Regions from separate parts of the Amycolatopsis sp. NPDC051716 genome, predicted to be linked through region 1. Evidence: riboswitches for the same ligand, from Rfam matches in the RefSeq annotation. Region 1 holds a riboswitch; each other region holds the start of a gene.
What was found. Region 1 has a riboswitch for S-adenosylmethionine ahead of AB0M30_RS42530 (ATP-binding cassette domain-containing protein). Riboswitches for the same ligand answer to the same signal wherever they lie in the genome.

Region 1 (4,898 bases):
GGACCGGACCGCGTCCCCGCAGGCCAAGCGGGCCGCGCTCGACGAGGGTCTCCGCGAGACCACCAAGATCTGGAAGCGCCGGTTCCTCAAGGGCGCCGTCCTCAGCGTGATGATCAGCGTCGCCGGTGGCGGCGCGGCCGCGCTGGCGATGAACAAGAGCATCACCGTCGACGTCGACGGCCACCAGCAGACCGTGCACTCCTTCGGCGGCACCGTCGGCGAGGTGCTCGAGGACGCGGGCCTGTCCGTCGGCGCGCACGACTCGCTTTCCCCCTCCCCGCAGGCGGAGGTCGGCGACGGCGGCGTCATCAAGCTCGAGCGCGGGCGCCAGCTGAAGATGATCGTCGACGGCGCGGAGCACACCTCCTGGGTCCGCGCGACCCACCTCGGCGACGCGCTGTCCCAGCTCGGCATGACCGGCATGGACAAGCCCGGCACGTGGATGTCGATGCCGAAGGACGGCGAGCTGCCCCTGCAGGGCGCGACCGTCGAGATCAAGACCCTGAAGACCATCACCCTGTTCGACGGGGCCAACGCGCCGAAGCAGGTGAAGACGACCGCGGTCACGACGAAGGAGTTCCTGGGCGAGTACAAGCTCACCCTGGGCCCGGAGGACCAGGCCGAGGGCGGCCTGGACGTCAAGCTGACCGACGGCGCCGAGGTGCACCTCAGCCGCACCGGCGTCTCGACGGTGACCCAGAAGGAGTCCATCGACCCGCCCGAGCAGAAGGTCGACGACCCCGACCTCGCCAAGGGCAAGACTTCGGTCGAGGACCCCGGCACGCCGGGCGAGAAGATGGTGACCTACAAGGTCACGCAGAAGAACGGCAAAGAGGTCTCTCGCGAGAGCGTCTCCGAGAAGGTCATCACCCAGCCGAAGCCGAAGATCATCCACGTCGGCACCAAGCAGGCCCCGACCCCGGAGATCGGCGACGGTTCCGCGTGGGACCGCATCGCGCAGTGCGAGTCGGGTGGCAACTGGGCCATCAACACCGGCAACGGCTACTACGGCGGCCTCCAGTTCGACAAGCGCACGTGGGACGCCTACGGCGGCGACGAGTACGCCGCGCTGCCGAACCAGGCCTCGCGTGAGCAGCAGATCGCGGTCGCGGAGAAGGTCAAGGCCGGCCGCGGCGGCAGCTACAGCGCCTGGCCCGTCTGCGGCAAGAAGGCCTGACGCTCCACTTCCCGGAACGGCCCTCGTCCACCTCGGACGGGGGCCGTTCCGCGTGTCGTCCCGCCAATCACGCGTGTCGTCCCCTCAATCACGGGTGATGACCCTCCAATCACGCGAGCCGACCCTCCGGGTACATCAACCGACCGTCCGGGTACGTGCTCCGGCCCTCTGGGTAGGCTCGTCCGGTGGTTGAACTGCTGGGACCTGCCGAGATCCGCGGGCTGGCGGCCGAACTCGACGTGCGGCCGACGAAGAAGCTCGGGCAGAACTTCGTGCACGATCCCAACACCGTCCGCCGGATCGTCGAGCTGGCGGCCATCGCCCCCGGCGACGTCGTCCTCGAGGTCGGGCCCGGGCTCGGGTCGCTGACCCTCGGGCTGCTCGCCACCGGCGCCCACGTCGTCGCCGTCGAGATCGATCCCAAGCTCGCCGAGCGGCTGCCCAAGACTGTCGCCGAGCGGGGGCCCGACGCGGCCGGACGGCTCACCGTCATCGGTGCTGACGCCATGCGCATCACCCGCGAGCAGCTGCCCGCGCCGACCGCCCTGGTCGCCAACCTGCCCTACAACGTCGCCGTGCCGGTTGTGCTGCACCTGCTGGCCGAGGTGCCCTCGCTCCGGAAGGGCCTCGTCATGGTGCAGACCGAGGTCGCCGACCGGATGGCCGCCGGCCCCGGCAGCCGGATCTACGGCGTGCCCAGCGTCAAGCTCGCCTGGTACGGGACCGCGCGCAAGGTCGCCGCCGTGCCGCGCTCGGTGTTCTGGCCCGTGCCGAACGTCGATTCCGCGCTCGTCGCCTTCGAGCGCGGCGACACGACGGCGTCCGAAGACCGGGACCTGCTCTTCGGCCTGGTGGACGCCGCCTTCTCACAACGCAGGAAGACGCTGCGGGCCGCGCTCGCGGGCTGGGCGGGTTCGGCCGAACGCGCCGGCGAGCTGCTGACGGCCGCCGGGATCGACCCCCGGACCCGCGGCGAGCAGCTGGGCGTGCACGACTTCGCCCGGATCGCCGCCGCGCGTTAGCCGTTCCACAGTGGAAGCGGCGTGAAAATACGCCCTCGCCGCCCTTGATCCCGCGATTCGGACACCTCCACTCGTGTGATCTGGGCCAACAGGCTTGCGTTCGCTCCTCGGGATCGGTTTTACTCAGTACGTCCATCCCGAGCGACTGAGAGACCTGGCTCGCCGAAGTCGCAGCAACCACCCTCCACAGGGCAGGTGCTACCGCCAGGACCGATGGAGGCCGTTTTCGATGAAGAGGGTAGCTCGCCCCCTGCTCCTGACCAGGCGTCGCGTAGTCGACGAAGGCCGCCGCTCCGTGACCGCATGTCGACGCTCCAACTGAGCTTGTCGTAGCCGGTCCACCTCTTCTTCACGCACCGTCCTAACAGGACGGAACTTGCCTGCGGCCGGGTGCCGCCATGCGTGCACCCCGTTTTCTGGAGCCTTCGTGATCACCGTCGAAAATCTGTCCAAAACCTTTGCCACCAACGGAAACTCCGTCGTCGCGCTCCGGGACGTGAGCGTCGACGTCCAGGCCGGCTCGCTCTTCGGCGTGGTCGGTCCCGCCGGGTCCGGCAAGTCCGTCCTCGCCCGCTGCATCGCGCTGCAGGAGCGCCCCGACCGCGGCGTCGTCCGCCTCGACGGCCTCAACACCGGCACCCTCGACGGCCGCCGCCTCCGCGAGATCCGCCGTCAGCTCGGTGTCGTTTCGACGAAACCGGAGCTGATCGCCGAGCGCACCATCGCCGGCAACATCGCCTCCCCGCTCGAGCAGCTCGGCGTCGACGGCCCGCAGCGCCGCAGCCGGGTCGGCTCGCTGCTCGACCTCGTCGGCCTGACCCCGCGCGCCGCGCAGCGCCCGGGCGAACTGTCCGCCGGTCAGCTCCGCCGCGTCGCGGTCGCGAAGGCCCTGGCGGCGGCGCCCGCCGTGCTGCTCGCCGACGACCCGACCGCCGGTGTCGACCCGGAGGAGGCCGGTGCGGTGCTCGCCGTTCTCGACCGGGCGCGTTCCGAGCTGGGCGTCACCGTCGTCGTCACGACGCCGGACGCGGGCGTGGTCCGCCGGGTCTGCGACGACGTCGCGGTGCTGGAGGACGGCACGGTCGTCGAGCGCGGCACGGTCCTCGACCTGATCTCGGACCCGGCCAGCCGCACCGCGCAGGCGCTGCTGCCGGCCATCGAGACCGTCCGCGCGCAGGCGGCGCGCTACGACCGCTCGGCCGACGTCGTGCTGGTCGGGTTCGCCTCGGTCGGCGCGCTGCTGCCGGAGGCCGCGGGCCGCTTCGACGTCGAGTTCGCCACCATCGGCGGCGGCCTGACCCGCATCGGCGACACCCCGGTCGGCCGCTTCCGCCTCGGCGTCCGCGGCGAACGGGCCGACGCGGCACTGGCGTGGGTCGCCGAGCGCGGCGGCCACGTGACCTACACCGCTCGCGGCCCGCAGGGTGTCGCGGCGGCTTGATCCGGCCACGAGAACGCCCCGATGCGCACGTCGCATCGGGGCGTTTTCGCGGGCACGTAGGCTGGTCGGGTGCTCGCCGTAGTTCCGCCCCCAGTCACCGTCCGGGTCCCGGCCAAGGTGAACCTGCACCTGTCGGTCGACGACCTGCGCGAAGACGGTTACCACGAGCTGGTGACCGTGTTCCAGGCGCTGTCGCTGACCGACGAGGTGACCGTCGCGGTCACCGAAGAGCCCGGCATCGAGGTCTACGGCGAGGGGGAAGGCTCGGTCCCGACCGGTCCCGAGAACCTGGCCTGGCGGGCCGTCGAAGCGCTGGCCGGGCACGTCGGCCGCACCGGGGAACCGAAGATCCGGGTGGTGCTGCGCAAGGGCATCCCGGTCGCCGGCGGGATGGCGGGCGGCAGCGCCGACGCGGCGGCGACGCTCGTCGGGCTGGCGAGCCTCTGGAACCTCGACGTCACCCGCGACGAGCTGGCCGAAATCGCCGCCGGGCTGGGCAGCGACGTCCCGTTCGCGCTCTACGGCGGTACCGCGCTGGGTACCGGCCGCGGTGAGCAGCTGGTCCCGGTGCTGTCGCGGCACACGTTCCACTGGGTGCTGGCCTTCGACGCCGAAGGGCTGTCGACGCCGAAGGTGTTCGGCGAACTGGACCGCCTGCGCGCGGCGGGCAACCCGCCCCGGATCGGCTCGCACACGCCGGTCGTGGAGGCGCTGGCCTCCGGCGACCCGCGCCAGCTGGCTCTCCTGCTGGGCAACGACCTGCAGGCGGCGGCGGTCTCGCTGCGGCCCGGCCTGCGCCGCACGCTCCGGGCGGGGGTCAACGCGGGCGCGCTGGCGGGCACGGTGTCCGGCTCCGGTCCGACGTGCGCGTTCCTCTGCGAAGACGCGCAGTCGGCGGTGGAGGTCGCGGCCGAGCTGTCGGGCGCGGGGGTGTGCCGGACGGTCCGCGTGGCCCACGGCCCGGTCCCCGGCGCCCGCGTGGTCGGCGGCGACGACGCGCCACGCCCGGCGCCGCCGCGGGTGCACGCGTGAAGCACGCCGAGTTCGCGTTCCCCGGCCCGCTGCGCGACAAGCTGGTCGCGGGGATTCCTGCCGGGGAAAAGCTTTCGGCCTCCGCGTGGCCGGCCCGGCGCAGCGGCGAAGCCGGCATCGGAATACGGCTCGGTCGGTGTCGCGTTGTGAGCAGAGCCGCCGAGTCGCAGTGTCGTTCGGGAAGCGGAGTGGGCTCGGCCCGCGCACGCCGGCTTGCCGAACCGTT
Region 2 (4,898 bases), on a different contig from region 1:
CCCGGACCTGCAGCCAGAGCACCAGATCGGGCGACGAGCCCGTCTCGCCCGCACCGGAGACCTCCAGGGAGCCGTGGCCGAGGAAGAACACGGTGCCACCGGGGAATTCCCGCTCGACGGCCAGGCCGAGGGTGTCGCGGTAGAACGCCGTGGACGCGGCGACGTCCCGCGGGCGGATCAGCAGCCGGCTCTTCAGGATCTCCATCCGACCATCCCTACCGGACGGGCTCAGGCGGCCGCAATCGCGGCGATGCCGGACAGCACGATCACCGACCCGGCCAGCCGCCGCACGGCGTCACGCTCGCCCAGGACCAGCCACGCGGCGAGGCCGCCGAGCACGATGCTCAGCTCCCGGGCGGGCGCGACCAGGCTGACCGGCGCCATGGTGAGGGCGAACAGCACGAGGATGTAGGCGATCGGCGACAGGACCGCGACGAGCAGGACCTCGCGGCGCTGTTCCCGCCAGATCCGCGTCACTTCGGCGCGATCGGCCAGGGCGCCGGGCACGAGCAGCACGCTCTGCAGGACCGAGCCCAGGCCGAAGTAGACGACCGGCGGCACCCCGAGGCCGGTGACCGAGTGCGCGTCCCAGAGCGTGTAGCCGGCGATGACGGCCCCGGTCAGCAGGCCGTAGAGGATCCCCGCTTTCACGGCGCGGGGGTCGCCGCCCTTCCGGCCGGTGCTGATCACCAGCACCCCGGCGACGACCAGGAACGCGCCGAGCAGGCCGAGCGGCCCGGGCCGCTCGCCGAGCACCAGGACGGCGGCCAGCACCGACAGCAGCGGCCCGGTGCCCCGCGCGACGGGGTAGACGACGGAGAGGTCGCCGACGCGGTACCCGCGCTGCAGCACGATCCCGTAGGCGATGTGCAGGACGGCGGTGACCGCGGCGGCGAGCAGCCAGCTCCACTGTGGACGGTGGTGTTCGACGACGAGCAGCACGATCGTGACGGGCAGGAGCAGGACGGCGCCGGCCGTGTAGTAGAGCCAGACGAACTGGGTGCCGCCGGAGGAGATCCGCTTGGCCGCGAGGTTCCACGCGGCGTGCACGACGGCGGCGACGAGGACGAGGGACAAGGCGGTGGCGTTCACGGGACCCCTTCGGCTTTTCGCGCGCGCGAAAAGCTGGTCCTCCAGGCTTTTGCCCCGTCAGATGAACGACCGGCCGTCCGGGCCCGCCGATGGTGCCGCTCGGACCAGGCCCGCCGGTCCTGGTTTTGAGGTGCATGTGGTGCATGTGGTGCGGGTGGTGCGGGTTGCTCGGACCGGCGACGGAACCCTAGGCACTGCCGCCGCCCACGGTACTCCCGGCTCCGGCCGCCGGCGGCCCGGCTGTTAGAGTGATCGCTCGCTGCCCGTGCGGCATTCCGTCATGGAGGAAACCCGCTCATCGAGCGGGGCCACTTCAGCGCGGCGGCGAATCTCACCGAGTGAAACAGGAGTTGCCCTATGGCCAACATCAAGTCGCAGATCAAGCGCATCACGACGAACGAGAAGGCGCGTCAGCGCAACCAGGCGATCCGGTCCTCGGTGAAGACCGCGATCCGCAAGGTCCGCGAAGCCGCCGAGGCCGGCGAGAAGGCCAAGGCCGTCGAGCTGCAGCGCGACGCCGCCCAGAAGCTGGACAAGGCCGTCTCGAAGGGCGTCATCCACGCCAACCAGGCCGCCAACAAGAAGTCGGCGCTGGCGAAGCGCGTCAACGCGCTCTGAGCTGGTTGATTTTTGGGAAGGCCCCGGCTTCGGCCGGGGCCTTCTTCATGTCCGGGCACTTCGCGCCTGCGCTCCTCCGGGTCTTCGCGCTTGAAGGTCGTCGTGTCTGGGTCATTCGCGTCCGGAGCCGCGGTCAGCGGTCGCCCTTGGCCGCCGCCACCTGGAGGACCGCGCGCTCCAGCGCGTAGCCCGGGTCCGCCGCCACGCCCTTGACCTCGGCGTTCAGCCGCGCGACCACGCGCATCGCCGTCGCGAGGCCGTCGGGGTTCCAGCCCCGGGACTGCCCCTGCGCCTTGCGGATCTTCCACGGCGGCATGCCCAGCTCGCCCGCCAGCTGGTTCGGGTTGCCCCGGCCGGCGCCGGAGACCCGGGCGATCGTGCGGACCGCGTCGGCCAGCGCGTCGGCGACCAGCACGTGCGGGACGCCCAGTTGCATCGCCCAGCGCAGCGACTCCAGCGCCGCCGCGCGATCGCCGCTGACCGCCTTCTCCGCGACCGCGAAGCCGGTGACGTCGGCGCGGCCGCGGTGGTACCGGCGGACCGCGTCGGCGTCGACGGTGCCGCCCGTGTCCGCGACCAGCTGCGTCGCCGCCGAAGAGAGTTCCCGCAGGTCGGAGCCCACGGCGTCGAGCAGGGCGGCGACCCCCGCCGGATCGATTTTGCCGCCCACCCGGCGCACCTCGTGGCGCACGAACTGCTCCCGCTCGGCCGGCTTGGTCAGCTTCGGGCACTCGGTGATCTCGGCGCCGGCCTTCTTCAGCGCCGCCGGGAGCGCTTTGCCCGCCTTGCTGCGGCCGCCGCCGGTGTGCACGACGACGAGCACGACCCCGTCGGCCGGGTCCTTCAGGTAGGCCGCGACGGCATCGGCCAGCTCCTGGGAGATGTCCTGCGCCGACTCCAGGACGATCACCCGGCCTTCGCTGAACAGCGACGGGCTGACCAGTTCGGCCAGCTCGGGGGCTGTGAGATCGGACACCCGGACCCGGGTCAGCTCGGCGGTCGCGTCCATCGCGCGCGCGGCGGCGAGCGTCTCGCGGACGGCCCGCTCGATCAGCAGTTCTTCCTCGCCCAGCACCAGGTGCAGCGGGGCCGGGGCGGTGGCTTGCGCGGTCACCCGGGAATCCTCTCACTTGCGCTCCGATGCGCCCGCTCCGGTGATGTCGAGCGGCCACCGTGGCACGGCCCGAGCGCGATGTCGTACGGTGTAACCGAGGCAGCCCGCCCCGGAGGATCCGGCGTGCGCGCACCGACAATTGAATACCGCTCATCCAGAGGGGCAGAGGGAACGGCCCGACGAAGCCCCGGCAACCGGCGTACAGCCTGTCATCCCGCGATCGCGGGATAGCTGACGACCACGGTGCCAATTCCGGCCCGCTTCGGCGGGGCAGATGAGGAAAGGAACCTCGCGATGACCGCCACCCTCGGCACGACCTCCACCACCAAGACCCCGGATCTCGGACCCGCCGTCGAACTGGTGTCGAAGGAAGAGGGCCACCGGCAGCCGCTCGCTCCGGAGTTCGTCTCCGCTGAAGACTTCTCGCCGCTCGAGGTGGCCTACGACTTCGGCCGCGTCCGCCGCGAAGACATCGAGGCCGGCCCCAAGAACATCTGGCGCTACAAGAAACTCCTTCCCGTTCCGTCCAACGTCGAAGAGATCCCGAACACCGAGCCGGGTGCGACGCGGCTGGTCCGCGCCGACCGCCTCGCCAAGGAGCTCGGCCTCAAGCGCGTGTGGGTCAAGGACGACACCGGCAACCCGACGCACTCGTTCAAGGACCGCGTCGTCGCCGTCGCGCTGGCCGCGGCCCGCGAGTTCGGGTTCGAGGTGCTCGCGTGTCCCTCGACCGGCAACCTGGCCAACGCGACGGCCGCCGCCGCGGCCCGCGCCGGCTGGCGGTCGGTCGTGCTGATCCCCAAGAGCCTCGAGCGCGCCAAGATCCTCACCACCGCGGTGTACGACGGCGACCTCATCGCCATCGACGGCAACTACGACGACGTCAACCGCCTCGCCACCGAGCTCGCCGGCGAGCACCCGAAGTGGGCGTTCGTCAACGTGAACGTCCGGCCGTACTACTCGGAGGGCTCGAAGACGCTGGCCTTCGAGGTCGCCGAGCAGCTCGGCTGGCGCATCCCGCCGCAGATCGTCGTGCCGATCGCCTCCGGTTCGCAGCTGACCAAGGTGGACAAGGGTTTCCGTGAGCTGGGGCAGCTCGGCCTCGTGGACGCCAGCCCGTACAAGGTCTTCGGCGCGCAGGCCACCGGCTGCTCGCCGGTGTCGACGGCGTTCCGCGAGGGCCACGACGTGGTCCAGCCGGTGAAGCCGGACACGATCGCCCGCTCGCTGGCGATCGGCAACCCCGCCGACGGCCCGTACGTGCTCGACATCGTCAACCGCACCGGCGGCGCGATCGAGGACGTCTCCGACGAAGAGGTCGTCGAGGGCATCCGCCTGCTGGCCCGCACCGAAGGCATCTTCACCGAGACGGCCGGCGGGGTCACCGTCGCCACGGCGAAGAAGCTGGTCGAGACGGGCAAGCTGGACCCGGACGCCGAGACGGTGCTCCTCATCACCGGCGACGGCCTCAAGACCCTCGACGCGATCGAGAACCACGTGGGTCCCAAGGCGACCCTGCCGCCCTCGGCCGCGGCCGTGAACAAGGCCCTCGGCTACTGAGCTCCGGCCGGGGCGGGCACTCGGCCCGCCCCGGCACTCGGCCCGCCCCGGCGCTCTGCCCGACCCGGCGCTCTGCCCGACCCGGCGCTCGGTGGAGAGGCACGGCCACGTGTCGCCTCTCCCGGGCTCAAGCTCACCGGCCCCGGCGGCGCACCTTGTCCGCCCAGGCGCTCGAACACGTGTCGCCTCCCCGACGCGAGTCGCCGGGCCCACTACGGCACCTTTCCTTGGCAAAAGTCACCGGCCCACGGCACCTTCCCGGCGAGAGACACCGGCCCGCGGCGCCTTCCCCGGCGAGAGTCACCGGCCCGCGGCGCCTTCCCCAGCGAGAGTCACCGGACCGCGGCGCCTTCCCCGCCCCGGCCATCACCGCCGCGGCGGGCCGCGGGGCTCGCCGCGGCGGGCTATCGCCGTTCCGGCGACGACTGCCGTGTCGCCGTCCACGTCCGTGCGGGTCACTCGTGCACCAAGGGCCGTGAGGGTGTCCATTGTGGACTTGCTGGGGTGCCCGTAC
Region 3 (4,898 bases), on a different contig from region 1:
TCGGTGGTGTCGCGGCGCCTTAACACACCGGGTGCCCGGCGCCGGGCAGCGGTACACGAACGAGTTAACCCCCGCGCTTCACTATTCTGAGGGCCCCACGGCACTCGGGAGGAGGCGGGCATGGACCAGCTTCCCGTGCTGCTCGGCGTCGGCGGTGTCGTGCTGCTCGCCTCCGTGCTGGCCGTGCGCGTGTCGATCCGGCTCGGCCTGCCCTCGCTGCTGCTGTACCTGGGGATCGGCGTCGTGCTGGGCGAAGCCGGCTTCGGCATCCGGTTCGACAACCCCGGGCTCACCCAGTCGCTCGGCCTCGCCGCGCTCGTCATGATCCTCGCCGAAGGCGGGCTGACCACCCGGTGGTCGGCGGTGAAACCCGCGCTGGGCCGCGGAATCGCACTGTCCACAGTGTCCGTGGTGGTGAGCATCGCGGTCACCGGCGCGGCGCTGCACTGGCTGCTGGGCCTGGACTGGCGGCTGGCGCTGCTGTGGGGCGCGGTGCTCGCCTCGACCGACGCGGCCGCGGTGTTTTCGGTGCTGCGCACGGCGGGGATCGGCAAACGGCTCACCGGCGCGCTCGAACTCGAGTCGGGCATCAACGACGCGCCGGCCTACATCGCCGTCGTGGTGCTGGCCGAAGGCACCACTGTGGACTGGACGCTGCCGCTGCTGGCGGTCTACGAGCTGGCGGCGGGCCTGGCCATCGGGCTGGCCTTCGGCTGGCTCGGCGGCCACGCGCTGCGCCGGGCCGCGCTGCCGGCGACGGGCCTCTACCCGCTCGCCACGGTCGCGGTGTGCGTCGTCGCGTACTCGTCCGGGCAGCTGCTGCACGCGTCCGGGCTGCTCGCCACCTACGTCGCCGCGCTGGTGCTCGGCAATTCGCGGCTGCCGCACCGATCGGACACGCTGTCGTTCGCCGAGGGCCTGGGCTGGCTGGCGCAAATCGGGCTGTTCGTGCTGCTCGGGCTGTTCGCGTCGCCGGGCCGGCTGCTCGACGCGATCGTGCCGGGCCTGGTCGCGGGCGCGGTCGTGCTGCTGCTGGCGCGGCCGGTCTCGGTCGTCCTGGCGATGCTGCCGTTCCGGCTGCCGTGGCGGGAACAGGCGTTCCTGTCGTGGGCCGGGCTGCGCGGCGCCGTGCCGATCGTGCTCGCCATGATCCCGCTGTCGCAGGGTCTGCCGGGCGCGCAGCGGCTGGTCGACGCGGTGTTCGTGCTGGTCATCGTGCTGACGCTGGTGCAGGGGGCGACGCTCGGCCCGCTCGCGCGCCGGCTCGGGCTGGCCAAGAAGTCCGAGCCGCACGAGGTCGAGGTCGACTCCGCGCCGCTGGACGAGCTGGGTGCCGAACTGCTGCAGGTCCGGATCCAGCCGGGATCGAAGCTGCACGGCGTGTACCTGTCCGAGCTGCGGCTGCCGATCGGGGCGACGATCAGCCTGGTCGTCCGCGACGGCGCGGGCTTCACACCGCAGAAGACCAGCCGGCTGCAGGAGAACGACCAGTTGCTGGTCGTCACCACGAGCGCCGTCCGCGACGACGCCGAACGCCGGCTGCGCGCCGTCGACCGCGCCGGGCGCCTGGCTCGCTGGAAGGGCGAATCCGGCCGCTGACGGGGACCTCTTCCGCCCCAATGTGGCCTTGGTTGCGTTCAACGCACCGAAGGCCACATTGGGGCACTTGGAGGGATCACTCTCTGTGAGCGGCGTCTCAGAATGTGAGGCGGGGGTTGGCCACCGGCCGCGTTCTCGGTTACCTTCTGGCTCAGGTCATGAGTGCCAGCGCGAAGCCCCGGCTTGCTGGCCGGCAACCCTCCTACCGCGGTGGGGTGCCCCGGGTGAAGACCGGGCCGGTCGCGCCGTGCGACGGGCAAGCGCGGGCCCCTCGCCGGGGTCCCCCGGATCGCCGAGGAGGCACCCCGATGACTCTCGCCATCGACCGCACCCCGCTCGAAACCCCCGCAAGCCCCGCAACCCGCGCCATCCCCGCCGTCGCGGGGGCGTCGCTGCGGGTGCCGCTGGTGACCGGCGGGGACATCGGCTACGCCAACCTCGACCACGCCGCGAGCGCCCCGTGCCTCGAGGCCGTCCGCGGCGCCGTCGACGAGTTCCTGCCCTGGTACGCCAGCGTCCACCGCGGGGCCGGCTTCGCGTCGCAGGTCTCCACCAAGCTCTACGAGCGCACCCGGGACGTCCTGCGCCGCTTCGTCGACGCCCGGCGGACTGACACCGTCGTCTTCACCCGCAACACCACCGACTCCTTCAACCTCCTCGCCCGCAGCCTGCCGCGGCACACCACGGTGATCGTCTTCGACACCGAGCACCACGCCGCGCTGCTGCCGTGGCCAGGACCGAACGTCCGGCGGATCCCGACCCCGCGCACCCGCCTCGCCGCGGTGTCCGCCGTGGACGAAGCACTCGCGGACGCCCCGCAGGGACCGCGGCTGGTCGTCGTCACCGGAGCGTCCAATGTGACCGGCGAACTGCTCCCGGTGGCCGAAATCTCCGCCGTGGCACGGAAACACGGCGCTCGCATCGCCCTCGACGCCGCCCAGCTCGCCCCGCACCGCCGGATCTCGCTCAAGGAACTGGACGTCGACTACATCGCCCTGTCCGGCCACAAGCTGTACGCGCCCTTCGGCGCGGGTGCGCTGATCGGCCGCGCCGACTGGCTGCGCGCGGCCCGGCCGTACCTCGCCGGCGGCGGCGCGACCAAGCTCGTCACCGAGGACGCCGTCGTCTGGAACACCGGCCCGGAGCGCCACGAAGCCGGTTCGCCCAACACCGTCGGCGTGTACGCGCTCGGCGTCGCGTGCGAAACACTCAGTGACAACTGGGACGCGATCGAAACCCACGAGCTGGCCCTGCTCACGCGGCTGCGCAAGGGCCTCGAGGCCATCCCCGGCTGCGCCGAACTGCGGCTGTTCGACGCGCCGGTCGACCGGGTCGGCACGGTCAGCTTCGTCGTCGACGGCTTCGACCCCGGCTGGCTCGCCGCGGTGCTGTCCGCCGAGTACGGCATCGGTGTCCGCGACGGCGCCTTCTGCGCCCACATCGCGGCCAAGCGGCTGATCGGCGTCGCCGGCGGCGACGGGCAGCAGGCGGTCCGCGTCAGCCTCGGCCTCGGCAGCACGGCGGAACACGTCGACCGCGTGCTGCTGGCGCTGCGACAGATCGTCGCCCGCGGAGCCCGCTGGGAGTACGCGAAGGTGGACGGCCGCTGGGCGCCGGTGGGCGACCCGCGGGAGCTGCCGCCCTTCTGCTGAGCGCTAGCCTGGGCCGATGGGGAGAGGGCCGCGTTTCTGGTTTCCGCTGGCGTTGCTGGGGTTCGCCCAGATCGGTCTGGCGGCGGTGCTGCTGGTGGCCCGCCGCAGCCGGGCCGAAAGCGAGTCCGCGAACCTCCTCGTCGGACCGTACTCGGTCCCGCCCGGCGTGACCGAGCACAGCCAGGCGTTTCGGTTGCCCCTGGACGATTTCCACCGGGTGGAAAGTGGCCTGCCGGCCGGGCCCGCGTGGCTGGTCGCGCTCGGCGTGGTGCTCGCCGGCACGGCCGTCTGGTACGCGCTGGCCCGGCGGCCCGTCCGCACCGGGCGGTTCGTCCTCGGCACGGTCGCCGCGCTGCTCGCCGTCCCGCTGCTCGACCTGGTCGGGTCCTGGCAGTTCCGGCTCGACGAGGGGCTGCGCGGCCCGCTGCTGGCCACCCTCGGCCTGCTGCTGCTCGCCGCCTACGAGCGCAGCCTGTTCCTCCTGGTCACCACGGTCGCGTTCGCCCTGGTCGCCGTGGTGCTCTCGGCGGACATGGCGGGCGTGCTGATCTCGGCGTCGATCCTGCTCGCCGCCGCCTTCGTCGCCCTGCTGCGGGGAAACCCGAGCCCGATACCCTGACGCGATGGGGTGTGCACGGCGGTCCTGGTTCCCGCTGGCCGCGCTGGGGTTCGCGTTGCTGGTGATGGTGGCCGTCGAAGTGGTCCCCGGCGGCATCGGAGTCGCGCAGGGCTACCAGCCGTCCCCAAGCTGGTACGGCCCCGGCCGTGCGGCCGGAAACGAGGTGCGGGCCATCGCGGTCTCGGTCGATCCCACGCCCGCGACGAAGCTCGGCTGGCTCGCGGGTCTCGCCTGCGTGGTGCTCGCCGTGGCCGCCTGGTACTGGCGGGAGCTGCGGCCCCCGCGGCCCGGCCGGTTCCTGCTCGGCACGCTCGGGGCGCTGGCCGCCGTCCCGCTGCTCGACCTGGCCGGCGCCCTCCAGCTCCGGCTCGGCGGCGACGTCCGCGGCGCTCTGCTGGCGACGCTGGGCCTCCTGCTGCTGGCCGGCTACGAGCGCAGCCGGTTCCTGCTGGCCGTCGCCGGGGTGTTCGCGCTGGTCGCGACCGTGTTCCTGCCCCCGGTGGCCGGCGCGCTCGCCGCGGCGGGCGTGCTGTTCGCGGCCGCCTTCGCCGTCCTCCTGCGCCCGCGGCCGGACGGGCCCGACGCGGCCTGACCAGCGCCGTGGACAATGGACCGGTGAGCACCGAGCCCAGCCACTCCGAACCCGACACCGCCGCGCCCGCCGACGCGGTGCCCGATCCCGCCGCGGACGCGCCCGAGAACCCGGAAGTCCCGGCGAAGCCGCTGCTGCCCAAGCGGCGGGTCGGCTGGGTCTTCGCGGTCGCCGTCGTGTTCTGGGCGATCGACCTGGTGACGAAGAACCTGGTCGTGGCCAACCTGGAGGGCAAGGAGCCGGTCAAGGTCCTCGGCGGGCTGATCTACCTGCAGGTCATCCGCAACCCCGGTGCCGCGTTCTCGATGGCCACCGGCATGACGTGGGTGCTCGCCCTGGTCGCGCTCGCCGTCGTCATCGCGATCATCTGGCTGTCGCGGCGGCTGCGGTCGATCGGCTGGGCGATCGGCCTCGGTCTCGTGCTCGCCGGCGCCAC

Region 2: it holds a riboswitch for S-adenosylmethionine, as region 1 does, so the genes downstream of both, thrC (threonine synthase) here and AB0M30_RS42530 (ATP-binding cassette domain-containing protein) in region 1, are expected to answer to the same signal.
Region 3: it holds a riboswitch for S-adenosylmethionine, as region 1 does, so the genes downstream of both, AB0M30_RS14470 (aminotransferase class V-fold PLP-dependent enzyme) here and AB0M30_RS42530 (ATP-binding cassette domain-containing protein) in region 1, are expected to answer to the same signal.

What each region holds. Positions count from the first base shown of each region.
Region 1 is NZ_JBFAZA010000049.1:31,355-36,252, reverse strand. It holds gene AB0M30_RS42540 (transglycosylase family protein) at 1-1,177, shown strand, start outside; gene rsmA (16S rRNA (adenine(1518)-N(6)/adenine(1519)-N(6))-dimethyltransferase RsmA) at 1,363-2,199, shown strand; SAM riboswitch class I at 2,329-2,419, shown strand; gene AB0M30_RS42530 (ATP-binding cassette domain-containing protein) at 2,627-3,640, shown strand; gene AB0M30_RS42525 (4-(cytidine 5'-diphospho)-2-C-methyl-D-erythritol kinase) at 3,710-4,672, shown strand; gene AB0M30_RS42520 (hypothetical protein) at 4,669-4,898, shown strand, end outside.
Region 2 is NZ_JBFAZA010000018.1:108,899-113,796, reverse strand. It holds gene AB0M30_RS25030 (VOC family protein) at 1-205, opposite strand, end outside; gene AB0M30_RS25025 (DMT family transporter) at 229-1,092, opposite strand; gene rpsT (30S ribosomal protein S20) at 1,450-1,710, shown strand; gene holA (DNA polymerase III subunit delta) at 1,844-2,824, opposite strand; SAM riboswitch class I at 2,972-3,105, shown strand; gene thrC (threonine synthase) at 3,119-4,384, shown strand; gene AB0M30_RS25005 (ComEC/Rec2 family competence protein) at 4,751-4,898, opposite strand, start outside.
Region 3 is NZ_JBFAZA010000009.1:75,854-80,751, forward strand. It holds gene AB0M30_RS14460 (helix-turn-helix domain-containing protein) at 1-23, shown strand, start outside; gene AB0M30_RS14465 (potassium/proton antiporter) at 121-1,599, shown strand; SAM riboswitch class IV at 1,754-1,868, shown strand; gene AB0M30_RS14470 (aminotransferase class V-fold PLP-dependent enzyme) at 1,908-3,251, shown strand; gene AB0M30_RS14475 (hypothetical protein) at 3,268-3,870, shown strand; gene AB0M30_RS14480 (hypothetical protein) at 3,875-4,462, shown strand; gene lspA (signal peptidase II) at 4,540-4,898, shown strand, end outside.